3 regions of the Roseateles albus genome follow, and region 2 is predicted to be linked to each of the others. Evidence: predicted binding sites of a transcription regulator. Region 2 holds the regulator's gene; each other region holds the start of a gene.

Region 1 (9,750 bases), on a different contig from region 2:
CAGGCTTGCTACGGATTTATAAGGAGGCAGCAGCCAGGAGGCGCCAAAAAAAGGCGCCCAAAAAAAGGCGCCAAGGCGCCGGGACAGTAACTCACTGCCTCGGCGGGCCTCGGTCAGCGGCAGATCAGTTGCAGATCAGCAATGCTGCAGCTCCCGATCCGCACTCCAAAGACCTTGCCCGCGACCGCCTTGCCTCGAGGGCTATGGTCGCGGGGCTTGACTAGCTCAGCCAGGTAATCCTGCCCGTAGCTACATCGTGCATCGCAGCGACGATTTTCAACTGGCCTGCGCTGACCAGCTCTCTCAAGACCTCGCTGCGAGCGCTCAGCATGGCCGCCGCGTCTTTGGCATTTTGATCTGCGACCGCTTGCACCAGCTGCTTGTTCTTGGAGGTCTGCGGGCCATCAACTGGCTTGATCTTGATCACCGAAGGCCGGATATTGGCCAGAGTGGCTGTAAGGTTGCCCAGCTTGGCATCATCTACCGCACCTTTGATCGCGCCGCATTCTGTATGGCCAAGCACCACAATCAGCTTGGCGCCGGCCAGCTTGGTCGCAAACTCAAGGCTGCCAATGATGTCGGTGTTGACGAAGTTGCCGGCAATACGGGCGGCAAAGATGTCACCGATTTGTTGATCGAACACCAACTCCGGCGGCACCCGGCTGTCGATGCAGCCCACCACTGCTGCAAATGGCGCTTGACCGCTGGCGGTGGCCCTGACTTGAGCGAGTAGATCGCAGTTGACGCTCTTGCCGCTGAGGAAGCGGGCATTGCCGTCCTGCAGCATTTGAAGCGCCTGATCCGGCGAGGTGCCTTCTTGACGTGATTTATCAAAGGCGGAACACACGCCCCCGGCGTTGCGGCTCTCGCTCGAGGCGCCCCCTTGACCTGCGCAGGCCGCAAGGCTGGACGCGGCAATCGCTCCGGCTGCCGCCAAGAATCCACGACGTTCGTTCATGCTGTACTCACTTTCGATGATGACGAGGAGGACATAGTCTAGCGGCCTCGGGTCATCGCAGGCACCATTAATTCGGCTGAGAAAAGGCTGAGAAAAGGCGGTCACCGCCCTCGTTAGTCTGCCGCTTTATCCTCCAAATTAGTCCAGCATCGTCGCACTGCATGGGGCGAAAAATGCCCTTCGCATCGCATTCATCAAGAGCGAAAAAACTCAGATGTCCAGCCCTAACTCCTGAATCTTGCGGGTGATGGTGTTGCGCCCTATGCCCAGCTTTTGAGCCGCCTCGATGCGCCGCCCGCGCGTGAGGTCCAAGGCAGCCAAGATCAAGCTGGCCTCGAAGCGACGCGTCAGGCTGTCCCACACTTCGGTTTCGCCTGCCGCCAGCAAGCGACGCGCTTCGCGCGACACTTCGGCCACCCAGGCGTCGGGGCCGGCGCCAAAGCTGGGCATGGCCGGCGCGGCAGCGGGCAAGGCTTGGGCGGCTTTCGCCGGCAATGGCAAGGGTAAGGGCGCAGCCTCAGTGGCAGCGGCATCCGGCGATTCGATGCTCAAGCCCAAGCCCGGTTGCAGCAACTCTTGCGGCAGGTCCTTGGGCTCCACCACCTGGCTGGGCGCCATTACGCTGAGCCAATGGCAAATGTTTTCCAGCTGCCGCACATTGCCCGGGAACTCAAAGTCCAGCAGCAAGGCCAGCGCCGCGTCGGTCAGGCGCTTGGGCTCAACGCCCAACTCGGCCGCGCTGCGCTGCAAAAAGAACTTGGCCAGCACCGCAATGTCTTCGCGCCGCTCGCGCAGCGGCGGCAGGCGCAGGCGGATCACGTTCAGGCGGTGAAACAAATCCTCGCGGAACGCGCCTTGGCGCACGCGTGCTTCCAGGTTCTGGTGGGTAGCGGCAATCACGCGCACATTGCTGCGCAAGGGGCTGTGGCCGCCGACACGGTAGAACTGCCCGTCGGACAAGACCCGCAAGAGACGCGTCTGCAATTCCAGCGGCATATCGCCGATTTCATCGAGAAACAGGGTGCCGCCGTCTGCCTGCTCGAAACGGCCACGCCTTGTTGCCTGCGCACCGGTGAAGGCGCCGCGCTCATGGCCGAACAGCTCGGACTCGAGCAAATCCTTGGGGATGGCCGCCGTGTTGATGGCGACAAACGGCCCTTCAGAGCGCGGGCTGTGCTTGTGCAGCGCACGCGCCACCAACTCCTTGCCCGAACCGGATTCACCGGTGATCAAGACCGTCACATGGCTTTGGCTGAGCCGCCCGATCGCGCGGAACACATCTTGCATCGCCGGCGCCTGACCCAGCATCTCGGGCACCTCGGCGGCGGCGGCTTCGCCAACCGCCTCGCGCATGCTCTCGGTCTGCGCACGCCGTATCAATTCGACCGCAGCGGCCAGATCAAAGGGCTTGGGCAGGTACTCGAACGCGCCGCCCTGGAAGGCCGACACGGCGCTGTCCAAGTCCGAATAGGCGGTCATGATGATGACGGGCAGATGCGGCAAGCGCGCCTTCACCTTGGCCAGCAGATCAAGACCTGAGCCACCCGGCATACGGATATCGGACACCAGCACCTGCGGGCTGTCTTCATCCAAGGCCGCCAGCAAATCACGCGCGTTGCTGAAGCAGCGCACCGGCAAGCCCTCGCGCGTCAGCGCTTTTTCCAACACGAAACGAATGGAATGGTCGTCATCAACAACCCAGATAGATTTCATGCAGAAGGTCCTGTAGCGAATCAGCGCCGTTCAAACCCCGCCCATCAAGGAAGCGGCAGGGTCATACGAAAATCGGTCCGGCCCGGCTCGCTTTCACAGTCAAGCATGCCTTGATGCTGCTGAGCGATGGTTTGCGCCAGCGTCAGGCCAAGACCCGAGCCGCCATCTCGCCCCGACACCAAGGGGTAAAAAATGCGATCTCGAATCTCGGCCGGCACGCCGGGGCCGTTATCTTCCACATGCAATTCCAATGCCAGGCGCCAGCGCTGCTTGCCAATCGTCACCTGGCGCGCGACCCGCGTGCGCAGCGCGATGCAGGCCGGGTCTTGCGCGTCGGCATCCGCAATGCGTTGCTGCAGCGCTTGCGCGGCGTTTTGTACGATGTTCAATACCGCTTGAATCAGCTGTTCGCGGTCACCGCGAAAATCCGGCAGCGAGATGTCGTAATCGCGCTTGATCAAGAGACCGCGCGGATACTCGACCAAGGTCAGCTGGCGCACCCGCTCGCAGATTTCATGGATATTCACATCGCCCACCACCTGCGCATGGCGGTGCGGGGCCAAGAGGCGGTCGACCAGCGACTGCAGGCGATCGACCTCGTGGATGATGACCTCGGTGTACTCGGCCAACTCAACGGACAACTCGGGGCCGATCGTGTTGGGTTGCAATTCCAGCGCCAATAACTGCGCTGCGCCACGGATGCCGCCGAGCGGATTCTTGATCTCATGCGCCAGGTTGCGCGTCAGCTCCTTGGTTGCTTGGACCTGATCGAGCGTACGCTCCTCACGGTCCTGGCGGGTCTGCTGGGCGTTCTCGATCAGCTCGATCAGCACCTGATCTTCGCTGTTATCCATTTGCGAGACGATCACATGCACCGGCAGCGGCAGTTCTTGCGGCAAGTTGCTACGCCGCAGCAGCGCGTCAAAGCGGCTGCTGGAATAGGCGTTGCGGGCCACACCGGTGACGGTGTCGCTGAGTCGGCCCGCATCGGCAAACCAGTCGTACAGATTGCTGCGCTCCACCGCCCGGCGCGACAAGCGCATCACGTTCTCGAACGCGGCATTGGCAAACAGGCATTCCCCGTCGGGGCGCACAACGGCCACCATGGTGGCCAACATATCGAAGGCTTCAAAGCCGGAAGGGTCTCGGCGCAAGGGGTTCATGGCCGGCCCTCCCATTGAATGAACAAGCTATGGCAGCTTGCTGATCTCGCGCTTGAGTGCCTGCACATCGACTTCTTGGCGGGCGATGCTGGCCTTGAGTTCGGCCATGCGGTCCAGGTATTTTTGATAATTTTTCTCATCTCCGCGGCGCTCGGCATTGCCGCCGGCGTAGTCGCGCTGCAAAGCGTCAAGCCGCTCCTGCGCCTCGCGCAACTCGGTCTCCAGGACTCGACGGCGCTCGCCATCGCGCGTGCGTTGTTGGTTGGGGTCGATACGGCCCTCACTGCTGCCCCGCACTTCGCTGCCGGCCGAATTGGGCGCTGCAGCCGGGTTGGGCTTTGCACGCGTCGCCGGCAAGACCGTGATCGGCGTGCCTTCGATCGAGCGGCAGTCCTTGGCCTGCGCTTCTTTGGCCGTCAATGCGTCGGTGTAAAGCACCGGCGGGCCGGGACAGCGGTAAACGATGGACTGCGCTTGCGCGGCGCCTGCAAGCAAAAGCGCACTGATCAGGCCAACAAGCAATGAAAAGGGTCGAATAAGCATGGCGGGATTGTGGCGCATAGCAGCTGGCGCGATCGCAAAAGAAAAGGGACGACCGAAGCCGTCCCTTTCGCCATGCACAGGCAGCGTGCGACGTAACGTGTGTTTCACGCACGCCGCAAGTGGCCATTACAGCGTGTAGTACATATCGAACTCGACCGGATGCGTGGTCATGCGCATGCGCTGCACTTCTTGCATCTTCAGCTCGATATAGGCATCGATATAGGCATCGGTGAACACGCCGCCCTTGGTCAGGAAGGCACGGTCCTTGTCCAGGCACTCGAGCGCTTGGTCCAGGCTGTGGCAGACGGTTGGCACCAATGCGTCTTCTTCAGGCGGCAAGTGGTACAGATCCTTGGTGGCGGCTTCGCCCGGATGGATCTTGTTCTCGACGCCGTCCAGACCGGCCATCATCAGCGCGGCGAAGCACAGGTATGGGTTGGCCAATGGATCGGGGAAACGTGCCTCGATACGGCGACCCTTGGGGTTAGCCACATAAGGAATACGGATCGAAGCCGAGCGGTTACGCGCGCTGTAAGCCAGCTTGACTGGAGCCTCATAGCCAGGCACCAGGCGCTTGTAGCTGTTGGTGCCAGGGTTGGTGATCGCGTTCAGGGCACGGGCGTGCTTGATGATGCCGCCGATATAGTAGAGCGCGAAGTCGCTCAGGCCGCCGTAGCCGTCGCCTGCGAACAGGTTCTTGCCGTCTTTCCAGATCGACTGGTGCACGTGCATGCCGGAACCGTTGTCGCCCACGATAGGTTTTGGCATGAAGGTCGCGGTCTTGCCGTAGGCATGGGCCACATTGGCGATCACGTACTTTTGCAGCTGCAACCAGTCAGCGCGCTCGACCAGGGTCGAGAAACGGGTACCGATTTCCATCTGGCCTGCGTTCGCCACTTCGTGGTGATGCACTTCAACCGGGATGCCCAGCTGCTCAAGAATCAAGCACATTTCCGAGCGCATGTCCTGGCCCGAATCAACCGGCGGCACTGGAAAGTAGCCACCCTTGACGGCCGGGCGATAGCCCTTGTTGCCGTGCTCGTAGTCCTTGCCGGTGTTCCACGATGCTTCTTCGGAGTCAATCTTGACGAAGCAGCCGGACATGTCGATGTTCCAGCGGATGCTGTCGAAGATGAAGAACTCTGGCTCGGGGCCGAAGTAGGCGGCGTCGCCCAGGCCGGAAGACTTCAGATAGGCTTCGGCGCGCTTGGCCAAGGAACGTGGATCGCGCTCATAAGCCTTGCCATCACCCGGCTCGACCACGTCGCAGCTCAGGATCAGCGTCGGCTCTTCGAAGAAGGGGTCGATATTGGCCGTGTTCGGATCGGGCATCAAGAGCATGTCCGAGGCTTCAATGCCCTTCCAGCCGCCGATCGACGAGCCGTCAAACGCGTGGCCGGAAATGAACTTGTCTTCATCAAAATGGGACACCGGCACGGACACATGGTGCTCCTTGCCACGGGTATCGGTGAAACGGAAGTCAACAAACTTGACCTCGTTCTCTTGCACCATCTTCATCACGTCGGCAACGGTCTTGGCCATCAAAAAACTCCTAGCTAGCGGGGAAAATTGTTTAGGGACTCTAAAAGACATTGGCTCACGCCGATGTTAAACAGATATCGGCTCGCGCCCATGTTTCAAGCGCCGCATCCTGTATTAAGCACTTTATGTGCCAACAAGGTGCAGCCCAGAAGCCATGGGAATTATGGCGTGAACCGGCCTTGCATCAACCATCTATTCACCAATGCGGTGCAAAGTGCCCCAGATTAGCGCACCAATTCAGTGCCTACGGTTGCACCAGTTTGAAGCACGCCCAGTTTCAGGGCCGCGTAGGCTGCGTCGAGTTGAGCGGCATCTCCCTTCACACCCAGCTCGATATGGCGACCCCATTGCGGGTGGTCCACGCTGGGCAGGCTGAACACCTTGATGCCGGCGAACTCGGCCTCGATCGCCACCATCAGCGGCGTCAGCATCGACTCCATCGTGCTTTGCACAATCATCGACAACTCCAAGCGCCCCACCTTTCGGTGCAGGTCGGCATGGCGCTGGTCCAGCACCCATTCCATCATCGGATGCGCCATCACCGGGAAGCCGGGCGCAAAGTAGACCGTACCGACCGAGAAGCCGGGGATCTTGTTGAAGGGGTTGGGGACGATCTCGGCGCCGGTCGGGAACAGGCCCATCTCAAGTCGTCGCCAAGTGTCAGGATGATCCGGGTCGGCAGTCACGCCCTGCTCCGCCGCCATTTCGCTGATGCGCTCCCAGATCAGCTCACGGGCTTGCGGGTGCAGGGTCAGGTCTCGCCCCAGTGCGGCTGCGGCAGCTTGGCGGGTATGGTCGTCCGGTGTCGCGCCGATACCGCCGCAGCTGAAGACTAGGTCGCCGCTGGCAAAGGCAAGCTTCAGCTGCGCCACCAGATGCTCGCGGTCATCGCCCAGGTATTGCGCCCAGTCCAGGCTCATGCCGCGCGCGGCCAGCAGCTCGATGAACTTGGACAGGTGCTTGTCTTGGCGTTTGCCGGAGAGGATTTCATCACCAATGATGATCAGGCCGATTTTCATTTCTCTTTTGCTCACAGGGGAGGAATCAGGGGCGCGGGTGCTGGCTGCAGCAGCTCATCGACCGTCGGCAGCTCGGGCTCGGCAGCGCGCTTGCCGGCGCGCAGCTCACGCATCTCCTGCAAGGCGGCCAGAGCGTAATGAGTAAACCACAAGGTCGAAAAAGCGAACACCAAGGTGTAGAGCCAAATCGAAGCAATGATCAAAAACGGCGCCAAGGCCAGCGCCATCACGCCAAAGGCCCAGATCGCAGCCGGCGCGGCGCCCAGATAGCCGGTCACCAGACCCAGCGTCATCAAGGGCAGACGGTGTTGGCGCATCAGTTGGCGCCGCTCGGCCACCGAGGCATGTTCGGCCAGCGCATCAAAGCTGAACACCTTGTAGCCCAGCCAACCCCAAATCAGGGGCGGAACGATCAGCACCAAGGGCGGAATCAACCAAAACGGCATGCTGACCAAGAGCGCCAACAAGGCCAGACTCACATGCCAGAGCGACCAGCCCAAAGACCGCCACCAAGAACCGCCCTGCTTGCGTTCGAGCTGGGCGAAGCGCCGCTGCGCGACCAGACGCACCAGGCTGGGTGTCATCAGCAAAGCCACCAGCAGCAAGCTCAAGACCACGATGACCGGCAGAGCCAAGGCCAAGACCATCAAGGGCGCCAGCACCGAACGCAGGCCTCCGGCACCCATATGGTCCAGCCAGCCCAACAAGGACTCGACCAAACGCCAGTTGCCCAGGGTGGCACGCACCCCGTCCACCGCCTGTTCCCAGAAAAAATAGCCCAGCGCAAAAGCCAGGCCGGCCATCAAGACCAGGGGCAAGAGCGACAAAAAAATCACCCGCGGATGCAGGCAGTAGGCCACGGCGCGCCAAAACGCGTCGCCGACCCGACTCATGGAGTTGACCATCTCTTGTTTCCCTCGACCCTGGCTACACAGGCTGCAATCTTAGCGAGGCTTGTTGGGCGTGGCCCGGGTCTGGGCCAGCAGTGCGGTGACGGCGTAGATCGCCGCGATATGCGGGGTCGGCGTGGCGGTGATGCGACCCAGTTCCAGGACCGCGCCGACCAGCGCCTCCAGCTCCAGCGCGCGGCCGCGCTCCAGATCCTGCAGCATCGAGGTCTTGTGCGCGCCGACCGCCTCGGCGCCGGCGATGCGTTGCGCTATCGACACCTTGAAGTTCACGCCCAGCTTCTCGGCCAGGGTTTGCGCCTCGGCCATCATCGCCGCCGCCAACTCAGCAGTCGGCGCAAAGCGGCAAATGTCCTCCAGCGTTGCCCCCGTCAGCGCCGAGATCGGGTTGAAGCATAAATTGCCCCAGAGCTTGACCCAGAGCTCGCTGCGTATGTCTTTGGAAACAGGCGCCTTGAAGCCGGCGCGCATCAGCGCTTGGGACAGCGCCTCGATGCGTGGACTGCGGCTGCCATCGAGTTCGCCGAGCGAAAACCGATTGCCCTCGATCAGGCGCACCAAGCCGGGCTCGACCAGCTCGGCCGCCGGGTAAACCACGCTGCCAATGATGCGCTCGGCCTCGATTTGGCCGGCGATCAGGCCGCCGGGGTCTACGCTGTCCAGGTGCTTAGCCTCGAAGGCCCCACCCAGCTTTTGAAAATACCACCAGGGCAAGCCGTTGATCATGCTCACCAACAAGGTATGCGGGCCAAACAGCGCGCGCAGCTCCGGCAAAACCTCGCGCACCTGATGCGCCTTGAGCGTCAAGAGCACAACATCTTGCGGCCCGGCCTCAGCCATGTCTTGTACCGCCCGAACCTGGCTTGCATGAGCCTCGCTGCCGTCTTCCAGCAGCAGCCGAAAGCCGCGTTGTTGAATGGCGGCCAGATTCTGATTGCGGGCGATGAACACCACCTCTTCGCCCGCCAGCGCCAGCCGCGTACCCAACAAACCGCCGATCGCTCCGGCGCCGACGATGGCGAATTTCATGCCCCCAAGCCCAATTTTTCGGCCAGACCTATGCGCTGCAACTTGCCGGTAGCACCCTTGGGAATTTCGCTCAAAAACAGAATCCGCCGCGGTACCTTGAAGTCGGCCAGTCGGGTGGCGACGAAGGCGCGCAAGCCGGCCTCGTCCAAGCTAGCACCCTCACGCAAGACCACCGCCGCAGCAACGTCCTCGCCCAACTTTGCATGCGGCATGCCGAAGCAGACGACCTGCTGCACAGCCGGGTGGTCCATGATGACCTCATCGACCTCGCGCGGGCTGATCTTTTCGCCGCCGCGGTTGATGATTTCCTTCAGCCGCCCGGTGATGCTCAGATAACCATCCAGGTCCAGCTGCCCCTGGTCGCCGGTGCGAAACCAGCCATTGCGAAAGCCTTCCGCATTGGCAGCCGGGTTGTTCTCATAACCCTGCGTCACATTGGGGCCGCGAATGACAATCTCGCCAATTTCACCGGCTGCCAGCAACTGACCCGCCGCTCCCATGATGGCGATCTCGGGCCCTGCCGCCAGACCTACGGTACCCGGCTTGCGAATCCGTGGCGGCAAGGGGTTAGAGGCCATCTGATGCGCCGCCTCGGTCATGCCGTAAGCCTCGATCAAGGGCGCGCCAAACGCCGCCTCCAGCTCGGCAATCACCTGCGGCGGCATTGATGACGACGACGAGCGCATAAAGCGCAAGGGCTGGCGCGCAATCAGCTCGGCATGGCCACGCGCCCGCGCGACGATGGCCTGGTGCATGGTCGGCACGGCGGTGTACCAGGTCGGCTTGGCCTCCTCCATCCAGGCAAAGAACTTCAAGGCATTGAAGCCGGGCGTGCAAAACACCTGCGAGCCGGCCGCCAGCGGCGCCAACACGCC
Region 2 (9,750 bases):
GGTCGTGCGGGCTTCGGCGCCGAGCTGGGTGTCGACGCTAAAACGTGCGCGGTCCAAGCGGGCCGCACTGAAGTTGGCCCTATCCAGCTTGGCTCCGCGAAAATCGCTCTCGCGCAGGTCGGCACGGCTGAAGTCAAAGCCGCGCAGCTGCGCGTTCTGGAATTGGGCGCCTTGCAGATTGGCGTCGGCGAAGTTGCCTTGCTCCCTCGGCTCGGCCCGATAGCCGCGCAAATCGAGCCCCGGGCGGGCCAGTTCGGCATGGCGATTCAAGCGCATCAAGGCGTCTTGCCGCCCCCGCATGGCATGGGCTTGCTCCGCTTGCATGGCCAGCAAGGTGTCGAATCCGGCCAGGGCCGCCTCATAGCGATGCAGGCCCATCTGCGCCTGTGCCAGCGCCAGCAAGGCTTTGGTATCGCTTGGCCAGAGCTTCAGCAAACCCTGATAGGCCGTGATGGCCTGCTCGAAGGCATGGGATTCCAGAAAATAGCGGGCGCGTGCTGAATGGCTTTGTTTGTCGCCGGGGTGCTGCTGCAGCAGCAAGTCCATTTCGGCCCGCTTGCGCTGCTGAAGCTGCATCGACGCGGGGTCGGGGGCGAAGTGGCAAAGAGAACTGGTGTAGCCGGCGCTGGCGTCTCCCTTAGCGACCATCAGCCGGATTGCGCCGACGCGGTCGTTGAAGCCACAGCTGTCGGCCGGGCTGTCCACCTCGATGATGGTCTGATCCGTCGGCCCTTTGAAGGATTCCAGCAGGCGATAGCGCCCCCGCAGCGGTCGATTGTGATCTTCGGCCTCGCTGAGTAAGCGCAGCGAGATCAGCTCGCCGCGAAACAACAGGCTGGCGTCAAGAAAATGCTGTTCGGAGCTGCTTTCGCTGATGCAAAGACAGGCTTGGGCCTGGCCATGCAGCGCAATCAATAGCAGGCTCATGGTCATCAGCCAGCGGAACTGCCCTGATTCTGGGCGCGAGGCGGATGCTGGCATTTGGCGGGGCTCCCTCCGGACATGGTGTGGCCGCAGCCTAAGGCAAAACGCCGGGCTTTTTGCACGCCGTCGCCCGAGTGCTGATTTCCGCTACCGCAAGTTCTACGGGCTAAACCTGCGACTCGACGTGGCTGCTCGTGCTGCAGTTCAATTTTCGCCGCTGGTCGGCCGAACTTGGTCCGGCTTGGCCTTCTCCGCCACTTCATCCAAGCGGGCGGCTTCTACCGCGCCGACGGCCCTCAGCGCCTTTGCCCGACCCAGGCGTGCTTCGTTCATATCGGGCGCCAGTTTCAACAGCGCCGTGAAACTCTTGATCGCGTCATCAAACTCGCCCGCGCTCAGAAACAGCTGTCCCTGCGCCATCAGCGCGTTGGTGTTTTCTGGATCTTTCTGCAGCTGTGTTTGAAGTGCTTGGCGCTCGGCCCGGTAGCGGGCCAGCCGGGGCCAGTCAGTCTGGTTCCAGGTGCAAGAATCGCTGCGGAAGCCTTGGCGCAGCGAGCCCCGCGCAGCGAGGGTGACGTGCATGCCGATGCGCAGATCTGGCAGCCCGCATTGGGCGCTGTCCGGCGGCGAGTCGATCTCCACCTCGGTCAAGGCCAGGCCCTTGATCGATTGCGTCACCAACCAGCGACTTCGAATTTGGGTGCCCGTCCAGCCCTCAACACGACGGGTGGAGAGCAGCTTGCCGCTGAAGACCAGACTGATTTTTTCGAAGCCTTCGTCCGGGTTCTGCCTCGGAACGGGGCAGGAGCAGGCCTGCGCCGCTTGAATAGGGCTCAGGCACAGCAGCAGAAGCACGAGCCGTAGAAATCGCAATGCCACTGTGGCGGTCGTCTTTTTCATCGCGTGGGGCGGCCTAGCCGCAGCAGCTGATGCACCAAGGCCAGATCACTCTGGCTGAATCTCGGCGCCAGGTTTTGGCGTGCGTGCCGAACCGGCCACCAGATCAAAGCGGAACATCCTGCACTCGATCGGGCCGTTCCACATGGGGAAGCGGCGCGATTCCTTCAGCCGCATCTGCTGAGGTAACTTCATATCCGGGCAGAGCAGCCAGGCGGTCCAGCCGGCCGGATTTTGCGTATAGGCGCGCTTCCAATGCGCGGCCAAGCGCGGGAAAAAGTCGTCCCCGGCGTCGCGAGCCTCGGAGCCGCCGGCATCGCGGTAATGTGCCGCCTTGCCGCGCACCTCGATCCGCTCGCCATAGGGCGGGTTCATCATGATGGTGCCGGGCATGCCCTCGGGCAGCTCTGGTGCCGGCCGCTCCAGCGCATCGCCGCCGTTGAACTGAATGTATTGGGCGACGCCTGCGCGCTCGGCATTGCGGCGCGCGAAGTCCACCATGCGGAAGGCCACATCGCTGCAAAAGATCGGCACCGCCGGCGCATGCTCACGGTCCTTGGCGGCCTGCTTGATCGCTTGCCAGCGGCCGCGCAGCGGCACAAAGGGCAATTGCTTCTCGAAAGCAAAGCGGCGCTGCATGCCGGCGGCCATGCCGCAGGCGATTTGCGCCGCTTCGACCGCGATGGTGCCCGATCCGCAGCAGGGGTCGTGCAGCGCGCCGCCGGTCTCGGGCGTGCCCTTCCAGCCGGCAGCGGCCAGCATCGCGGCGGCCAGCGTTTCTTTCAGCGGCGCGTCGCCCTTGTCTTCGCGCCAGCCGCGCTTGAACAGCGGCTCGCCGGAAGTGTCCACATAGAGGGTGGCGTCGAACTCGCTCAGGTGCAAGATGATGGGCAAATCTGGGAAGCGGGTGTCGACGCTGGGGCGCTCGCCGGTGGCGTCGCGCAGTACGTCGCAGATGGCATCCTTCACGCGCAGCGTGGCGAAGTTGAGGCTGCGCAGCGGCGAGTGGCGCGCGACGGTGTCCACACGGATGGTCTCGGCCGGCGTGATCCACTCGGTCCAGTCAATCGTGCGAGCCAAGGCATAGATATCGTCCTCATGGCGGTAGCCGCCCGAGGTCAGCTCAATCATCACGCGCTGCGCCAAGCGGCATTCGAGGTTGAGCTTCATCACGCCTTCGAGATCGCTTTTGAGCGCGATGCCACCGCGCAAGACCTCGATATGCGTCTTGGGCAGGATCAGGCGAACTTCTTCGTCCAGCAAGCGCTCCACGCCGGAGGCACAAGAGAGAAAAAGCTGGTGTACGGTTTTTGGGGATTCTTTGGCGGCCATGACGCTATTGTCCCAGCAACAGCGCCGCGACCTAAACTGCACCCATTTACTTTTACATCCTGGACCCGATGCTTACTTCCGACCAACTGACCCAATTCGGCGCGGCCAGCCTGCCCGGCTTGCTGGGCATCGTGATTCTGCAGGCCGGCCTGGACGAGGTGCATGCCGAGTTGCCGGTGCGTCCCGTCGTGATGGCGCCGAACGGCTATTTGCATGCCGGCAGCATCGTCAGCTTGGCCGACACCTGCGCGGGTTACGGTTGCATCGCCAATTTGCCGGCCGGTGCGAGCGGCTTCACGACGATTGAGTTGAAGTCCAATCACTTGGGCACCGCCCGTGACGGCGTGATCGAGTGCAGGGCCAAGCCGGTGCATCTGGGCCGCACGACTCAAGTGTGGGACGCGGTGGTGACGCATCGCGAGACGGGCAAGACGCTGGCGCTGTTCCGCTGTACGCAGATGCTGCTTTACCCCAAATAGGGCTTAACGTCCCGGGAACATGCGCTCATCGTCGAAGATCATGCTGTGGGTGGTGCGCAGCACGACGCCGTCCTTGAAGTGCACATTGAAACGCTGGCGCTGACCCATCATTTCATCGGGCACGGTCCAGTCCCAGACCTCTTCGCCGCTGAATCTGAATGTCACGCGCGTGCGTTCCTTGCCCAGCAGGCGGCTGACCTGATCGGGCGTCCAGCCCGGTTGCACGCGGGCCCGCACGGCGGGCTGCAAGGTGTCCTCGATGCTGATGACCTTGCCATCGGCGTCGACGCGGATCATCAGCGCGCTCTTGCCCATCGGTTGCTGCGAATACTCCAAGGTCTTGCCGCCTTTGCCGTCAAGGTCGGGCCAGATCTGCGTCGGCTGACCATATTGGGCCAGCACGGCGGCCGCACTCATGCCGGGGCTGACGCTGCGTGGGCTGGGTACGCTGACACAAGCGGCGAGGCTCAGGCACATGAGGCTCGCAATGGCGATCGTTTTGAAAACAGACATGAGGTCTTTGCTCCTTAGTTGACCCGCCGCATCGTGGTCGTGCCGATTTTCATGCCTTCGCGGTACTTGGCCACGGTGCGGCGCGCGACCTGTATGCCTTGCTCGTCCAGCATTTCGGCCAGCGCGCTGTCGGACAGTGGCTTGGCTGGGTTCTCGGCGTCGATGAATTGCTTGATCAAGGCGCGCACAGCGGTGCTCGAAGCATTGCCGCCGGCCTCGGTGCTGAGCCCCGAGCCGAAGAAGTATTTCAACTCAAAAGTGCCGAACACGGTGGCCATGTATTTGGCCGTGGTGACGCGCGAGATGGTCGACTCATGCAGACCCAACTCATCAGCAATCTCGCGCAGCACCAGCGGTTTCATCGCCAAAGCGCCATGCGTGAAGAAGGCTTTTTGGCGCTCCACGATGGCCTGCGAGACGCGCAAAATCGTATCAAAGCGCTGCTGGATATTCTTGATGAACCAGCGCGCTTCCTGCAGCTGACCGCCGAGCGGGCTGTTGGTGATGCCGCCGCGCGTTTGGCGCAGCGCGTTCGCATACAGCTCGTTGATGCGCAGCTTCGGTGCCACCTCGGGGTTGATGATGACGCGCAACTCGCGCCCGACCTTGCGCACGATCACGTCCGGGATTACCGCTGCGGCCATGCCGCGTGCAAAAGCGCGCCCCGGCTTGGGCTCCAGTGAAACAATTAAGGCCTGCGCCTCACGCAAGAGCTCATCGTCGGCACCGGTCAGGGCCGACAGCCTCTTGTAGTCACGCCGGGCCAGCAGCTCCAGGTGTTTTTGGCAGATCATGATGGCGATCATCTGCGCCGCGCTGCGCGGCAGGGCGCGCAATTGCAACTCCAGGCATTCGGCCAAATCTTTCGCACCGACGCCGGTGGGCGTCATGTTCTTCAGCCATTTCAGCGCGATACGAAGATGGTCCAGCAGGTCTTCGCGCTCTTCGATGTCCTCGGACAGCGCCTCTGAGATTTCTTCAAGGCTGTCTTCCAGATAGCCGTCTTCATTCAATGATTCGATCAGCACATGCAAGGCCATGCGGTCGGACTCCGACAAGCCCATGCCAGCCATTTGCTGAGTTAGGTGCTCTTGCAGGCTGATTTCGCCCGTGGATTGATCGGCATGTTCGCCGTCGTCATCGCCGCTGCCTGAGTTGCTGCCGGGGCTGTTGGCCGGCAACTCGCGGATGCCGTCAAAGTCATCGCGCTCGGTGCCGTTCTCCCAGTCTTCGCGCTCGACTGCGCCGAAGTCCTCGGCCTGCAACTCGGCCGCGGCCTCGCCACCGCCGCCCAGCTCCATATCGGCGCCGCTGTCCTCAGCGGCGGTCGCTTCGCTGATGCTGGCGCGCATCTCGGCCAACTCGGGCGCCGCGACGCTGAAATCCTCCTCGGTTTCCAGCAGCGGGTTCTGCGCCAGCATCTGCTCGACTTCTTGGTTCAACTCCAGGGTCGAGAGTTGCAGCAGCCGGATTGACTGCTGCAACTGCGGCGTTAACGATAGGTGCTGGCTCAGCCGTAGCTGCAAAGAGGGTTTCATTCGCCGCTAACCAGATCACATGCGGAAGTTTTCGCCGAGATAGACCTTGCGCACGTCGGCGTTCTCGATGATTTCGGCCGGTGTGCCTTCGGCCAGCACCGAACCTTCGCTGATGATGTAGGCGCGGTCACAGATGCCCAGCGTCTCGCGCACATTGTGGTCGGTGATCAAGACACCAATGCCGCGCGCCTTCAGGAAGCCGATGATGCGCTGGATCTCCAGCACCGCGATCGGGTCGACGCCGGCAAAGGGCTCGTCCAGCAGGATGAAGCGCGGCTGGGTGGCCAGTGCGCGCGCAATCTCGACGCGCCGCCGCTCACCGCCCGACAAGGCCGGCGCCGGGCTGTCGCGCAGCTTTTCGATGCTGAGGTCGTGCAGCAGGCTCTCTAGCAATTCGTTGATGCGGTCAGGCGAGAGGGCGCGGCCATCCGGCCCGACTTGCAACTCCAGCACCGCGCGGATGTTCTGTTCGGTCGTCAGCTTGCGAAAGATCGAAGCCTCTTGCGGCAGATAGCTCAGGCCCAGGCGCGCACGCTGATGGATAGGTAAATGCTGCACGGCGCGGCCGTCGATGCGGATCTCGCCGGCATCGGCGCGCACCAAGCCGACGATCATGTAAAAGCTGGTCGTTTTGCCTGCACCATTGGGGCCCAAAAGGCCAACCACCTCGCCGCTGTTGACGCCGACATGGACATTGGTGACGACCCGGCGTACCCCATATGTCTTGGCCAGGCCCTCGGCCTCCAAGCGGCTGCGCGGGCCAGACTCCAGCGCCGGGATGTGAGCTGCGCTGCTCATCAAGGTTGGCGTTTCGGCAAGGTCACGCTGGGCTGCAGCGGCACCGCTGAGGCCGGCGCTGCATTGGCCTCGGCCGCAGCAGCGCCACGAGGCATCAACACCACCCGTACCCGGCCGCTCGGGTGTGGCGAGGTGGCGCCGCCTTCGGCCGTGAAAACTTCGCTGCGGTTGTTGTAGACGATCAAGGCGCCGGTGACCTCATCGGCCACCTTGCTGCCCTGGGTGCGGCGCACCACCGCATTGCCAAGAAAACGCACCGAATCGCTGCGGGTATCGTATTCAAGTGCATCGGCAAAACCTTCGATGGCCTCGCCGGGCACATCGCGCGCCTGGCGGAAGCTGACTTGCTTGCCGGTTTTGCCGCTGGCGTTCGCTTGGTAATAGCCGTCGCCGGTTTCGCGCAGGTCGATGCGCTCGGCCCGCAGCACCAGGCTGCCCCGGCTCAGCACCACATCGCCGAGAAACTCGGTTCTCTGGTTGGCCACGTCGACACTGCCACCTTTCTCGGAAGCGATGTTCAAGGGCATCAGGTGGTCGGCCTTCTCGGCCCACGCCGGCCCTGCGGCCAGCGTCAGCAAGGCGCTCAGGCCCACCCCCGCCAGGCCCAGCAGCTTTGAGGGCAAAACAGGGGCACAGCGGCGTTGAGTGGGCGTTTGGGTAGGCATCATCTGAGTGGCGGCACAATTCTTGCAGACCATTCTAGCCCGGGGGTGGCTATGCCCTCCCGCTCAGCTCTTGCTGCGTGCCAGCTTGATCAAATGATCGGCCACGACCAGGGCTTGCGGGATGCCGCCGGCCATGCTGGGCGAGGTCAGGAAGCGTCCGGCGACACCTAGGGCCGGGACGCCATCGGCGCGGTAGGCCTCGGCCAATTTGGTCGACTGGCCCAACCTTGTCTGCGCGCCGAAAGAGTTGAAGGCGGCACCAAATTTGGCTCCGTCCAAGCCCTTGCCAACGGCCCAGGCCGTGATGGCTTTTTCGCTGCTCAGATCGAGTTTCTCGATCTGTAGCGCTTTGAAGACCTGCTCATGCAAGTCGCCCAAACGGCCAAGGCTTTCGAGCGCATAGAACAAGCGCTGGTGCAGCTTGTGCATGGCGCCCACCCCTACATGGATGCGGCGCAGCGACACGTCCGGCGCCAAGGTCTTGCTCCAGGTCGTCAGCGCGGGGTCAAAGGCAAAACAATGCGGGCAGGTGTAGAGAAAGAACTCGAACACCTCGATCTTGCCCTCCGCGCCGGCGCTGGCCAGCGGCTGTGCGAGGCGCAAGAACTGTTTGCCCTCGACGGGCTTGTCGCTTTGCGCCTGGCTGAGGCCGGGGGCGCCGACTGCGGCGATACCTGCTAGGCCTGCCAGGCCAGCATTGAAGAAGCGGCGCTGAATAGTCATCGCTTCAACCCTTGTTGCTGCGCAGCAGCTTGATCAGGTAATCGGCCACCGCCACGGCCTGCTGACCATGCTGGGCCTCGGTCTGCCCCTGGATGCCTGCCATGGCAGGCGAGGTCAGGAACTTGCCGCCAATGCCTAAAGCGGGCACGCCGTCGATGCGGTAAGCCTCCGACAGCTTGCTGGCCTGCGCGCTCTTGGTTTGTACTCCAAAGGAGTTGAAGGCGGCGGTGAACTTGGCCATGTCCAGGCCCATGCGGGCTGCCAGGTCGAGGATGGATTTCTCGTCGTCCAGGCTCAGGCGTTCAACATGGAAGGCGCTGAATACGCGCGGCAAGAGCTCTTCTTCCTTGCCCATTGCTTCCAGCGCAAAGAACAGGCGCTGGTGCAGTTTGATATTGGCCCGAAAGCCCACATGCACCCGGCGGAAACTGACGTCGGCCGGCAGCTGCTTGGACCAAGCCTGGACAACTGGTTCGAAGGCGTAGCAATGCGGGCAGCCGTACCAGAAGAACTCGACCACCTCAATCTTGCCCGGCGCCACCGGCAGCGGCTGGGACAAGCGCTGAAACTGCTTGCCTTCGACCGGGCCGCCCTGCGCCATGGCCAGATTGGGCAGGCCGGCGGCGAGCACACTCGCGGCGCCAACGGCGCTCAGGCTGCAGATTGCGGAGAAATCGCGACGCTTCATCATCTTGAATATCCTAGGGCGGGGAATAAGTGGTTTGGAAGGGCTGGCCTTGCGGCCCATCAGCGTTGCACGCGCACCAAATTGGCTTCGATGCCGGCGGCCTCGACCTTGCGCTGCAGGTCTTCGGCTTCTTCGCGGTTGTCCAGCGGGCCAATGCGCACGCGCATCACCGTGCGGCCCGACTGCTCGCGCTCCAGCACCTTGGCGCTGAAACCCAGCATGGCCAAGCGGGCGCGCTGTTGTTCGGCGTCCTCGGTTTTGACGAAGGCGCCGGCCTGGACAAAATAGATGAAGGGCTCGGCGCTGGCGGCCGCTGCGGCGGCTTTGGCGTCAGCCTTTTTGTCACTCGCCTTGTCGGTCGCTTTCTCGGATTTTTCGGTTCTTTCGGTCTTCTCGGCAGCTTTCGCGCTGCTTGCGGCGGGCGTTGCTGTGTGAGCAGCGCTGCTGGCGGGAGCGGCTGGCGCAAGGGCCGGCGTCGCTAAGACGGGCGTGGACGCGGTGCCGGCGGGCGCTGTGCTGTGAGCCGCTGCAGGCGCTGCGCCGCCCACCACGCCACTGGCAACCTTGGCTCCGGCCTTGCCGGCCAAAGGTGCGTTCGGGTCCCAGTTCTTGTTGCGAGTGGCTTCTTCCGCGTCTTGTTCGGCGGTACGCAGCGGCACCTTGTTGATGAAGGGAATCGGCACCTTGGCGATATAGAGCGCTACGCCCAGGGCCAGGCCCAGGCCCAGCAGCACGCCAACGATCAGCCCCAACACAAAGCCGCCGCGCTGCCCTTGCTTCTTGCTGCTGACCTTGCTTTTGCTACTGACGCTGCTCTGGCTCATGCGCTTTCCTCAATCGCTTCGCGACTCATGACGGTGGGTGCTGTAACGCCGAGCACGTCCAATGCGTTGGCAATCACTTGGCGGGTGGCGGCGAGCAAGGCGGCACGCGCCTGGCTCAAGGCCGGCGTCTGGTCCAGCACCCGCTCGGCTGCATAGTAACTGTGATAACAAGCGGCGAGGTCGCGCAGGTAGAACGCCACATCATGCGGAGCCAGAGATTCGGCCGCGCTGCTCAGCATGCGCGGGTAATCGGCCAGCTTGAGCATCAGGGCGGCTTCGGTCGGCGCGCTCAGCAGGCTCAGGTCAGCTTGATTGAGCGTCGCCTCATCGCCGCCACGCGCGACCCAGTTGCGGATCACCGAGCAGATA
Region 3 (9,750 bases), on a different contig from region 2:
GCAGATTTCCTATCCGTGGCGCCCTGTTCCTTGTGGCGAGCGACGATTCCACCGGAGCGCCGGCACCGCGCAGCACAGTGAAAAACCCCCAAGTCGACCCATGACTTGAGGGCTTTTTTCATTCATGTGTGGCATGCGCCACCGCCGGCTCTCACTCCCCGGAATAGCCACGCCAGCGCGCCGAGGCCTTACTCATCAGTTCGACTTGCTTGCCGAAGTTGGTGCAGGCCTTGCAGATCAGGAAATGCGCTCGGACGGCGAGCTTCTCGCTGGAGCGCAGCGCGCGCTCTTCGCCCTCCAGCACCAGGCGGGTGACTTCTCTGCAGTTGGGCAGGCCCATCATGTGGCGGCTCCCGCCTGCAATTCCTGCGCATCAAACCAGTTCAGCTGCAGGCATTCGCGCAGGCGCAGGCGCGCCCGGTGCAACATGACCCACAAATTGCTCGGGCTGATGCTCAGCTGCTGGCAGATTTCCTCGGTGTCCAACTCCAACCATTCCCGCATCATGAAGAGCCGACCTTGCTGGCCGGGCAGATGCTCGACGCAGGCTTCCATCACTTTCATGAAGTCCACCTGGCGCAGGCAATGATCGGGGTCGCCCCAATCCTTGGGCCGCTCACGCCAGTGACCATCGGCGCTGAAGAGCTCATCGTCCAAGTCCTCGCCGTCTTCTGGGGTGCTGGACATTTCGCGGCAGTTGCGGCGGATCTGGTCGACCAGTTTGTGCTTGAGGATGCCGATCAGCCAGGTCTTGAGCTGGGATTGGCCGCCAAAGCTTTGCGGCTTCTCGATCGCCGCCAGCAGCGTCTCGGAAACCGCGTCTTCGGCCCAGGCCGCATTGCGCAGCTGCAGCTGCGCAAACTTCAGCAGCTGCGGGCGGAGCAGGTTCAATTGGGCGGCGATGTCGTTCATGACCTAAGGCGAGTCCCGGCAAGTTTGTGCGCAGTGTAAACACAGCGTGCTCTGAGGCCGAAAGTGAAGCCATGTGACCTTCAGCCCCTTCAATAAAGAGTGCCAGAATCGCCCCGAACTCAAACTAACCCTATATGTCCATGGACCAGCCCAACAAACTCAGCCCCATCTCCGTCGCCCTGCATTGGCTGGTCGGCCTCGGCATGATCGCGCTGACCGCGATTGGCCTTTACATGAGCCGCGCCGAAGTTTGGGCCCTGTATCCGATTCACAAATCGGTCGGCGTGCTCTTGTTCGTGCTGATTCTGGCCCGCGTGGTCTGGCGGCTCAAGAATGGCTGGCCGGCGCATTTGGCAGGCGGCTCAAAGCTGGAACAAGCCCTGGCCAAGCTGGTGCACTGGCTGCTGATACTGGCCACCCTGGCCATGCCAATCAGCGGCATGATGAATTCAGGCGCCGGCGGCCATGGCATTGACGTCTTCGGCCTGCAGATTGTGCCCAGCCAACACAGCGCCGATAAACCCGACCAAGCGCTGCCCTATAACGCTGGCGTGGCCGAGCTCGGCGACGAGATGCATGAGTGGATCGCCTATTTGCTGATCCTGGCGCTGGTCCTGCATGTGGCGGGGGCGCTCAAGCATCATCTGGTCTACAAGGACGGGGTGCTGCGGCGCATGCTGGGCAGCCGGATCGAGCCCTGACAGCGCTTAGCCCTGTTTCGCCGGCGCGGCAAACCAGGCCGCCTTGGGCACAAACTTGGCCTCGGCCGGGTCGGCCAAATAATGCGGCGACATGATTTGCACGCCGTATTCATTGAACACATCCTGGATATTGGCGTGCAAGGCGCTCAAGACCTCGGCGCGCGGGCGCGGCTGGCTGGGCACGGCCTGGCAGACCAAGCGGTACTCCGGGTAGAAATCCGACAAGGCCGTCTGATACACCCGGGCCGACGGGTTGCTCAGCACACCCGGCGTGCGGTGCGCCGCCTCGATCAGCATCGCCTCGACTTGGCGCCACGGCGTGTCATAACCAATCGTAACGACGGTGTCGACGATATAGCCGGGGCCCTTGACGGCGCGCGAATAGTTCTTCGTCACCGAGCCCATCACCAGCGAATTCGGCATCGACAGCTCCTCGCCCAGGCCGGTACGAATGCGGGTATTGAACATGCCCAACTCGGTGATGGTGCCTTCATGACCGTCAATTCGCACATACTCGCCGACGCGGATGGTGCGCGTGAACATCAAAATCATGCCGCTCGCCCCCTGCCCCACCAGGCTGGAGGCGCCCAGCGAGATCATCAGCCCCAAGAGCACCGAAACCCCTTTGAAGGCCTCGCTGCTGGAGCCAGGCAAATAGGGGTAGGCCATTACCAGCGCGAACAACCAGATGCCGGTGCTGATGATGCGCCGCGAGGGCCGCACCGTGTCGCGGTCCAGCCAGCCGAGCGAGGCTTCACCGCGCTCGATGCGATTGAATACCGGCGTGAACAACTTGATGACGGTGCGCGCCAGCATAAAGATCAGCAGCGCCACAAACAAATCCGGCAGCGCCCCCAAGATGCCCGTGCCCAGCCGCACCACCACCTGCCATAAATAGCCGCTGAGTTGCTCGCCCCAGGGCCTTGTGTAGGGGAACTGGCTGAGGACCAGGCTCAGCCACTCATAGCTCAGCAAGGCCAGCAAGGCCCAGCCCGCGCCACGCACGGCGAAGCTGACCGCCGTCAAGACCTTGTCGCCCTGCAGCAGTTGGGTGCCGGCCACCTCCAGTTCGGCAGCGCGCCGACTCATCTGCGCCGACAACCAAGCACCCAAAGCCCGCTGGCCGCGCCGCACCAGGGCGAGCAGGCCTGCAAACACCAGCGTCGCGGCCACCGCGATCAAGAGGCCGCGCAGCAAGCGCGACTCGTCGCGGCTCTCGCGCGTTTCGGCGATCACCTGTTCGAGCTGAAACTTGGCCGCTGCGGCGGTCTCGTCCAAGGTCTTGTCGCCCTTGGCGTCCACATCCTCGGGCGTCAAGACTAAGGCCATCTCACCGTCAATCATCACGATGCGACCCTGCGCCTCTTGCTTGACAGTCACCTCGCCGGCCCCGGTGCGGGCCAGCACCTCGTTCATATACAGATGGGTGCGCCTTGCACGCTCGGCCGGGCTAACGCCGAGAAACGGCGCCCTGTAAACCGCAATGGTGCGGTTGAAAATTTGCACAGCGGCCTCCGGCGCCGTATTCACCGGCGCCGCCACCAAGGGGCTTGCCGATGCTGCCGCCGCGACTGCCTGTACTTGCGCGGCTACAGGCAAGGCAGCCAAGCCCATGGAAGCCACCAAGACCAGGCTCAACCGTGCCACGAGGCGATGCAGCCACGCAGCATTGGCCAACACGGCGAGGACCTTCAAATCGACATTGATGACGCGCATGTACAAGCACCCGAAGCAAGAAGTCAACGGGTGGTGCACGCGATGCCCCAACCCGACGCCCGGGCCGGCCCCGCGCGCCGCGCGAGCATATCGCCCTCAGTGCAGCGTCGGCAAGCAGTCGGTATGGCGTCGCCTCGGTGTGACCGAAGGCGCGGCGATGTCCTGTGCTTGGGACTGCGTCGCAACACTGGGCATCGCAATACTGGGCGCCGCAGAGACAGCGGCAGGCGTGCTGAGCGGATTGGTAAGCGCCTGGCTGGACGGCTTGGGCTCAGACACCGGGCCGTCACGCAGCTGCATATAGGCTGACAACAAGCGGTCGCTATAGAGCAGCCAAGCGCTTTGCAGACTCAACAAATCTTCGTCCATCTGCCGGCGGGCTGCCTCGGTCAAGGGCATTTTGTCGGCCTGAATTCGGCTGAGCAGTTCTTGCGCCTGCAGCATCGCCAGCTCGATCGGCCGGTTCACCGCACGCCGCATCAGGCGCAGGGTCTGCTCACGCTTGCGCTCGGTGCCGAGCAAGCTGAGCACCACTTTTTCGTAGCGTGTGCTCTCGGCCACGGCTTGCGCTTGCCAGCGCGCGTTCGCCAACTCGGCCAGCATCGCCGCCGTCCAGGGGTCGCCCGACAGTTTCAACAGCGCCGCAATCTCATCCCTGGCAAACACGCATTCGGCGCCCGCGCGCGCAAACTCGGGGCGCTGATTGAGCAGCGCCAGAACCGTGTCGATACGGGCGTCGGCGGGCATATGAAAGCCCTGCACTGCGGGGTTTTTAGGTGACTTGGGGCCGGGGTCGAACATGGCATCTCCTGAGTGGCTGTGGTGGCCACTTCAGTGCGGCGACCATAGGAAGGATGCTAAGAAGAGATCAGGGTTTCCCCCATGTCTGGCGCGGCCATCGGTTTGACAATTCGGGACAATCGTTCACCGACCATCCCGCTCCGGCAAGCCGGCTAAGATAGCCGTTACTGTTTTGACCGCGGCTTGCACCGTCAGTGAAGGAGTTGCCCCAGCGTGAACAAACCCAGTCGACAACGCGACGGCGTCGCAAGCGGTCTATTGCTGCCCTTGCATCAGACCTTGCTGCTGCGCGGGCTGGACGCCAACGCCTTGCTGCAGCGCGCCAACATCAGCCCGCAGCAGTTGCTGGACCAGCGCAGCCGCATCAGTCAACGCGACACCATCCAGTTCTGGCGTTTAGCCGATGCCGCCTGCGCCCATGACCCGGGCCTGGCGGTTGAGATCGCCGGGCAGTTCAATTTGCGCGCGCTGGGGCTGCTGGGCGTGGCCTGGCTGGCCAGCACCAGCTTGCGCGAGGCGACCCGGCGGCTGGTGCGTTATTACGATCTGGTCAGCTCGATTGCCGTGTTACGCGTGTGCATCGAAGGCGAAGGCGAGCAGGCCTTGACCTGGCTGCAATACCACGCCAGCCCCGGCGTGCTGGCGCTGACGCATGACACCTGGGCCGGTGTTGTCGGCGCCATGTGCCGTCATGCCTATGCCGGCGCCAGCGGCCAGTCCTTCACGCCCGCAGCCGTGCGTGTGGCCCATGGGCGCAACGCCGGCACCGACTTGCTGGCCACCAGCCTGGGCTGCAGGGTCGAACCGGATGCGGATTGCACGGCGGTGGCCTTCACGGCCGCCCAACTCGATGCGCCGCTGCCCGGCGGCCACCCCGGCATGGCCTTGAACGCCGAGAAGATCTTGGCGGCCACGCTGTCCGAACTCGATAGCGGTGCGATTCACCACCGGGTACGCGCTCATCTGCTGAATATGCTGCCCTCGGGCCATGTGTCACGCGCGGCGGTCGCGGCGCGCATGCATATGACCGAGCGCACCTTGCAGCGCCGGCTGGAGGAGGAGCAATTCGGTTTCGCCGAGCTGCTGCAACAGACCCGGCTGGAGCTGGCACAGAACCTCTTGCGCGACCCCGAGCAGGACGTGCAAGACGTCGCTTTCATCCTCGGTTTTGCCGAGATTTCCAGCTTCACGCGCGCGTTCCGGCGCTGGACCGGGGCTGCGCCGAGCACTTGGCGCGAACAGGTCGGCGCGGGCATGCACTGAGAACCCCGTCAATCGCCAAGGCTCTGCGCCTGCGCAGGGCACTCAAGCCGCCGTCGACAAGCCCTGCGTCACATGCTCGGGCAGCACCACCTGACCCTGGGCGTTGGCGATGGCCTCGATGTGAATGACCGGCGAAGCGCCGCGCACGCCGCCGAAGATGGTGGCGAAGGCAGTATCGGCCGCGTCATGGCCGGTGCCGATGCGGATCAAGGCCATCGGGATGGCCACGCCCGAGGGATCAAACAAGTACCAACGCTGACCCAGATAGACCTCCACATAGGCGTGAAAGTCCTGCGCGCGCAGGCTCAAGTCCAAGCCGTAGTCGATGCCGGTGACAAAGCGAGCCGGCATATTCAAGGCCCGGCACAGAGCAATCATCAGATGAGCGAAATCGCGGCAAACACCGGCGCGGTCCACCAGGGTGTCCACCGCCGTGGTGGTGCCGGTGGATGAGTTGGCCTGAAAGCTCGTGCGCGCCTGCACCCAGTCACGGATCGCCAGCACCCGGCCGTAGCCCTTGGGCAGCTGACCAAACTCCTGCGCCGCCAGCCGGTACAAGCGGTCCGACTCGCAATAGCGGCTAGGGTAGACATAGGGCAAGACGGCGCCGGGCAGATCGGCAACGGCCAACTCGGTCAGCTGATCGGTCGGCGTTTGCACATGATCCAGATCGACGCTGGCGCTGTAGTTCATTGTCAGCTGGCCGGCCTGCGCCTGCAGGCGCAAAAAACGAGTCTGGCTCAGCGCGTCAACGTAGAGGACGGAGTTGACACCTTGGCTATTGCTGAGCGACTCGCTGAGCACGGTCTGCTGCGGTGTCTGCGCGGCATGCAGGTTGAAAATGAAATCGCAGCCCGGTGCGTCAATCTCGTAGCTCAACTCAACGGTGTATTGGAATCTGAGCATGGGGAGGCTCCGTTTTGGGCGGGGCCAGCGCGGGCTCAAAAGGCAACCGTCAGCCGATATGGCGCTGCGGGGAGCCATTATGGGGCTAGGGCGCGCCCTTGTCAGGACGCACTTTCCCGCGCTGCGCAAATTGCCCCCGGACGAAGCCACAGCGGACACCAGCTTGGTGCGGCGCGTGCGACCATGCTGGTGCACAAACGCCCGATATTGAGCTAGCGCCAAAACCGCACGCACCAATCAGCACCGCCCAGCACATGGCCCGGATATTGCTCACACGTTAAAGACAAGGAGAGCATGAATGAAATCCAGCTTCGACGAAATGCACTTCAATGGCGCACCCGGTGCTTTTGAGTTCCCCGGCCCAAGCGCCCGCACGCATTACCAAACCTTCGAACGCTGGCTGGCCGGTCAAGCCGAAGAGACCATGCGCTTGCGCCGCGAAGAAGCGGAAGTGATCTTTCGCCGCGTCGGCATCACTTTCGCCGTCTATGGCGACAAGGACAGCGGCGAAGGCACCGAGCGCTTGATTCCCTTTGACGTGATCCCGCGCGTCATTCCCGCTGATGAATGGCGCGAGATGGAGGCCGGCCTGCGCCAACGCGTGACCGCCTTGAACCGCTTCATTCACGATGTTTATCACGGTCAAGACATCATCCGCGCCGGCATCGTGCCCGAAGGGCCCATCCTCAACAATGCGCAGTTCCGCCCCGAGATGATGGGCGTGGATGTGCCGCTGAATATCTATTCCCAGATTGCCGGCATCGACATCGTGCGCGCCGCCAACCCCGACGGCAGCGGCAGCTACTACGTGCTGGAAGACAATCTACGCGTGCCCAGCGGCGTCAGCTATATGCTGGAAAACCGCAAGATGATGATGCGGCTGTTCCCCGATCTGTTCTCGCAGCACCGCATCGCGCCGGTCGCCCATTACCCCGATCTGCTGTTGGAAACGCTGCGCAGCGTCGGCCCTCACAGCATGAACGTCAAGAGCGAGCCGACCGTGGTGGTGCTGACGCCGGGCATGTACAACTCGGCCTATTTCGAGCATGCCTTCTTAGCCCAACAAATGGGTGTCGAGCTGGTCGAGGGCAAGGACTTGTTCGTCAAGGAGAACATCGTCTATATGCGCACCACGCGGGGGCCCAAGCGTGTGGATGTGATCTACCGCCGCCTGGACGACGACTTCCTCGACCCCAAGGTGTTCCGCAAGGATTCGACATTAGGTTGCGCAGGCCTGGTCGAGGCCTACAAGGCTGGCAATGTGAATCTGGCCAATGGCATAGGCACGGGCATCGCGGACGACAAGTCCATCTACCCCTATGTGCCCAAGATGATCGAGTTTTATCTGGGCGAGAAACCAATCCTGAACAATGTGCCCACGCATGTCTGCCGCGAGGCCGATGACCTGAAGTATGTGCTGGACAACCTAGCCGACCTGGTGGTGAAGGAGGTGCATGGTGCGGGCGGCTACGGCATGTTGGTCGGCCCGGCCGCCACCAAGCAGGAGATTGAGGACTTCCGCGCTTGTCTGCTGGCCAATCCGAGCAATTACATCGCCCAGCCGACGCTGAGCCTGTCGACCTGCCCGACCTTTGTCGAGGCCGGCATCGCGCCGCGCCATATCGACCTGCGGCCCTTTGTGCTGTCCGGGGAGAAGGTGCAGATCGTGCCGGGTGGGCTGACGCGCGTGGCGCTGAAGGAGGGCTCGCTGGTGGTCAACAGCAGCCAAGGTGGCGGCACCAAGGACACCTGGGTGTTGGAAGACTAATCGGTTCTGAAGGAATACGAACAATGCTGTCAAGAACCGCCGATCATCTGTTTTGGCTCTCTCGCTACATGGAGCGAGCGGAGAATACGGCTCGAATGCTGGACGTCAACTACCAGACCTCCTTGTTGCCGCAGTCGGCCGCCGCCGCTGAGCAGGGCTGGCGCAGCCTGCTATCGATCTCGGAGTTGACCGGGCCGTATCAGGCGCGCTGGGGCGAGATCAACAGCGAGCGGGTCAAGCATTTCATGGTCAGCGACGAGCGCAACCCCTCGTCGATTCTGAGCTGCCTGCGTGAGGCGCGCGAGAACGCCCGTGCGGTGCGCGGCACGCTGACCACTGAGGTTTGGGAAACCACCAACCAGACCTGGCTGGAGTTCAAACGAATGATCGCCGACGGCTTGCTGTCGCAAGACCCGGCCGCCTTGTGTGAATGGGTCAAGTTCCGCTCGCATCTGTCGCGCGGCGTCACGGTGGGCACGATGCTGCAGGATGAAGCCTTTAACTTCCTGCGCATAGGCTCCTTCCTGGAGCGAGCCGACAACACCGCCCGGCTGCTGGACGTCAAGTTCCACGCACTGGAATCCAAGCCTGAGCCTTCGGGACCTGGCGCGCGCGACTTCTACCATTGGTCTGCGGTGTTGCGATCGGTCTCGGCCTTTGAGGTCTACCGCAAGGTCTATAGCAATGTGATCACGCCCGACAAGGTGGCCGAGCTGCTGATTCTGCGGCCCGATATGCCGCGCTCATTGGCGCATTGCATGGCGCGCCTGCTCAGCAACTTGAAGCGGGTGGCCAACAATCAGTCCGGCGAGACGCTGCGCCTGGCCGGTCGCATCCATGCCGACCTGGAATTCGCCAGCATCGATGAAATCCTGCAACCCGGCTTGCATGTTTTCCTGAGCCAGTTTCTGGACCGCGTCGGCAAGCTGGGCCTTGGCATCAGTCGCGACTTTTTGAATCCGTCGGTCTAAGCACTGAGGCACACATGGCTATCCGCGTCGCACTGCACCACCGCACCAGCTACCGCTATGACCGCGCCGTAGCGCTCTCGCCGCATGAGGTGAGGCTGCGGCCGGCGCCGCATGCGCGCACGCCCATCCTGTCGTACTCATTGACGGTGGAGCCGGCCGAGCATTTCATCAACTGGCAGCAAGACCCCTACGGCAATTACATCGGCCGCTTTGTGTTCCCCGAGAAGGCCGAAGAGCTCAGCTTCACCGTCGATCTGGTCGCCGATATGACGGTGATCAACCCGTTTGACTTCTTTGTCGAAAAGTACGCCGAGCGCTTCCCCTTTGCCTACCCGGCCCAACTGGCGGCGGAGTTAGGGCCCTATCTGCAGGTCGACCCGCCGGGGCCAATGCTCAAAGATTGGATCGCGGCGGTGCGCAGCGAAATGCTCAGCAGCTCGCTGCCGACGAATGACTTTCTGGTCTATCTGAACCAGCGCGTGCAGGTCCGCATCGGCTATTTGCTGCGCATGGAGCCGGGCATTCAAACGCCCGAGGAAACGCTGCAAAAAGCCTCAGGCTCATGCCGCGATAGCGCCTGGCTGCTGGTGCAGATCCTGCGCTCCTTGGGCCTGGCCGCGCGTTTTGTGTCCGGCTATCTGATCCAGCTCAAGCCCGATCAAGCCTCGCTCGACGGCCCCAGCGGCACGGCGGTTGATTTCACCGATCTGCA

The links. Region 2 encodes sigma-54, which starts transcription at its own class of promoters, with help from an activator protein. Its sites were predicted from a motif close to TGGCANGNAANCTGCTTT; they were not measured.
Region 1: the regulator sigma-54 is predicted to act here: its motif matches at 6,035-6,052, upstream of glnA (type I glutamate--ammonia ligase).
Region 3: the regulator sigma-54 is predicted to act here: its motif matches at 6,555-6,572, upstream of PRZ03_RS12110 (circularly permuted type 2 ATP-grasp protein).

What each region holds. Positions count from the first base shown of each region.
Region 1 covers NZ_JAQQXT010000003.1:263,652-273,401, reverse strand. Annotated here, with positions in the region: gene PRZ03_RS06535 (carbonic anhydrase family protein) at 221-958, opposite strand; gene ntrC (nitrogen regulation protein NR(I)) at 1,169-2,671, opposite strand; gene glnL (nitrogen regulation protein NR(II)) at 2,716-3,834, opposite strand; gene PRZ03_RS06520 (hypothetical protein) at 3,862-4,377, opposite strand; gene glnA (type I glutamate--ammonia ligase) at 4,504-5,919, opposite strand; gene PRZ03_RS06510 (competence/damage-inducible protein A) at 6,144-6,938, opposite strand; gene PRZ03_RS06505 (EI24 domain-containing protein) at 6,950-7,843, opposite strand; gene PRZ03_RS06500 (2-dehydropantoate 2-reductase) at 7,883-8,875, opposite strand; gene PRZ03_RS06495 (acyl--CoA ligase) at 8,872-9,750, opposite strand, start outside.
Region 2 covers NZ_JAQQXT010000001.1:392,696-402,445, forward strand. Annotated here, with positions in the region: gene PRZ03_RS01615 (pentapeptide repeat-containing protein) at 1-981, opposite strand, end outside; gene PRZ03_RS01620 (tetratricopeptide repeat protein) at 1,129-1,824, opposite strand; gene PRZ03_RS01625 (THUMP domain-containing class I SAM-dependent RNA methyltransferase) at 1,870-3,153, opposite strand; gene PRZ03_RS01630 (PaaI family thioesterase) at 3,213-3,632, shown strand; gene PRZ03_RS01635 (outer membrane protein assembly factor BamE) at 3,636-4,145, opposite strand; gene PRZ03_RS01640 (RNA polymerase factor sigma-54) at 4,160-5,683, opposite strand; gene lptB (LPS export ABC transporter ATP-binding protein) at 5,699-6,481, opposite strand; gene lptA (lipopolysaccharide transport periplasmic protein LptA) at 6,481-7,104, opposite strand; gene PRZ03_RS01655 (thiol:disulfide interchange protein DsbA/DsbL) at 7,210-7,869, opposite strand; gene PRZ03_RS01660 (thiol:disulfide interchange protein DsbA/DsbL) at 7,874-8,560, opposite strand; gene PRZ03_RS01665 (SPOR domain-containing protein) at 8,617-9,381, opposite strand; gene argS (arginine--tRNA ligase) at 9,378-9,750, opposite strand, start outside.
Region 3 covers NZ_JAQQXT010000006.1:302,745-312,494, reverse strand. Annotated here, with positions in the region: gene PRZ03_RS12150 (hypothetical protein) at 1-81, shown strand, start outside; gene PRZ03_RS12145 (anti-sigma factor family protein) at 152-343, opposite strand; gene PRZ03_RS12140 (sigma-70 family RNA polymerase sigma factor) at 340-912, opposite strand; gene PRZ03_RS12135 (cytochrome b) at 1,053-1,613, shown strand; gene PRZ03_RS12130 (mechanosensitive ion channel family protein) at 1,620-3,329, opposite strand; gene PRZ03_RS12125 (hypothetical protein) at 3,426-4,130, opposite strand; gene PRZ03_RS12120 (AraC family transcriptional regulator) at 4,344-5,393, shown strand; gene PRZ03_RS12115 (transglutaminase-like domain-containing protein) at 5,436-6,299, opposite strand; gene PRZ03_RS12110 (circularly permuted type 2 ATP-grasp protein) at 6,598-8,067, shown strand; gene PRZ03_RS12105 (alpha-E domain-containing protein) at 8,091-9,038, shown strand; gene PRZ03_RS12100 (transglutaminase family protein) at 9,053-9,750, shown strand, end outside.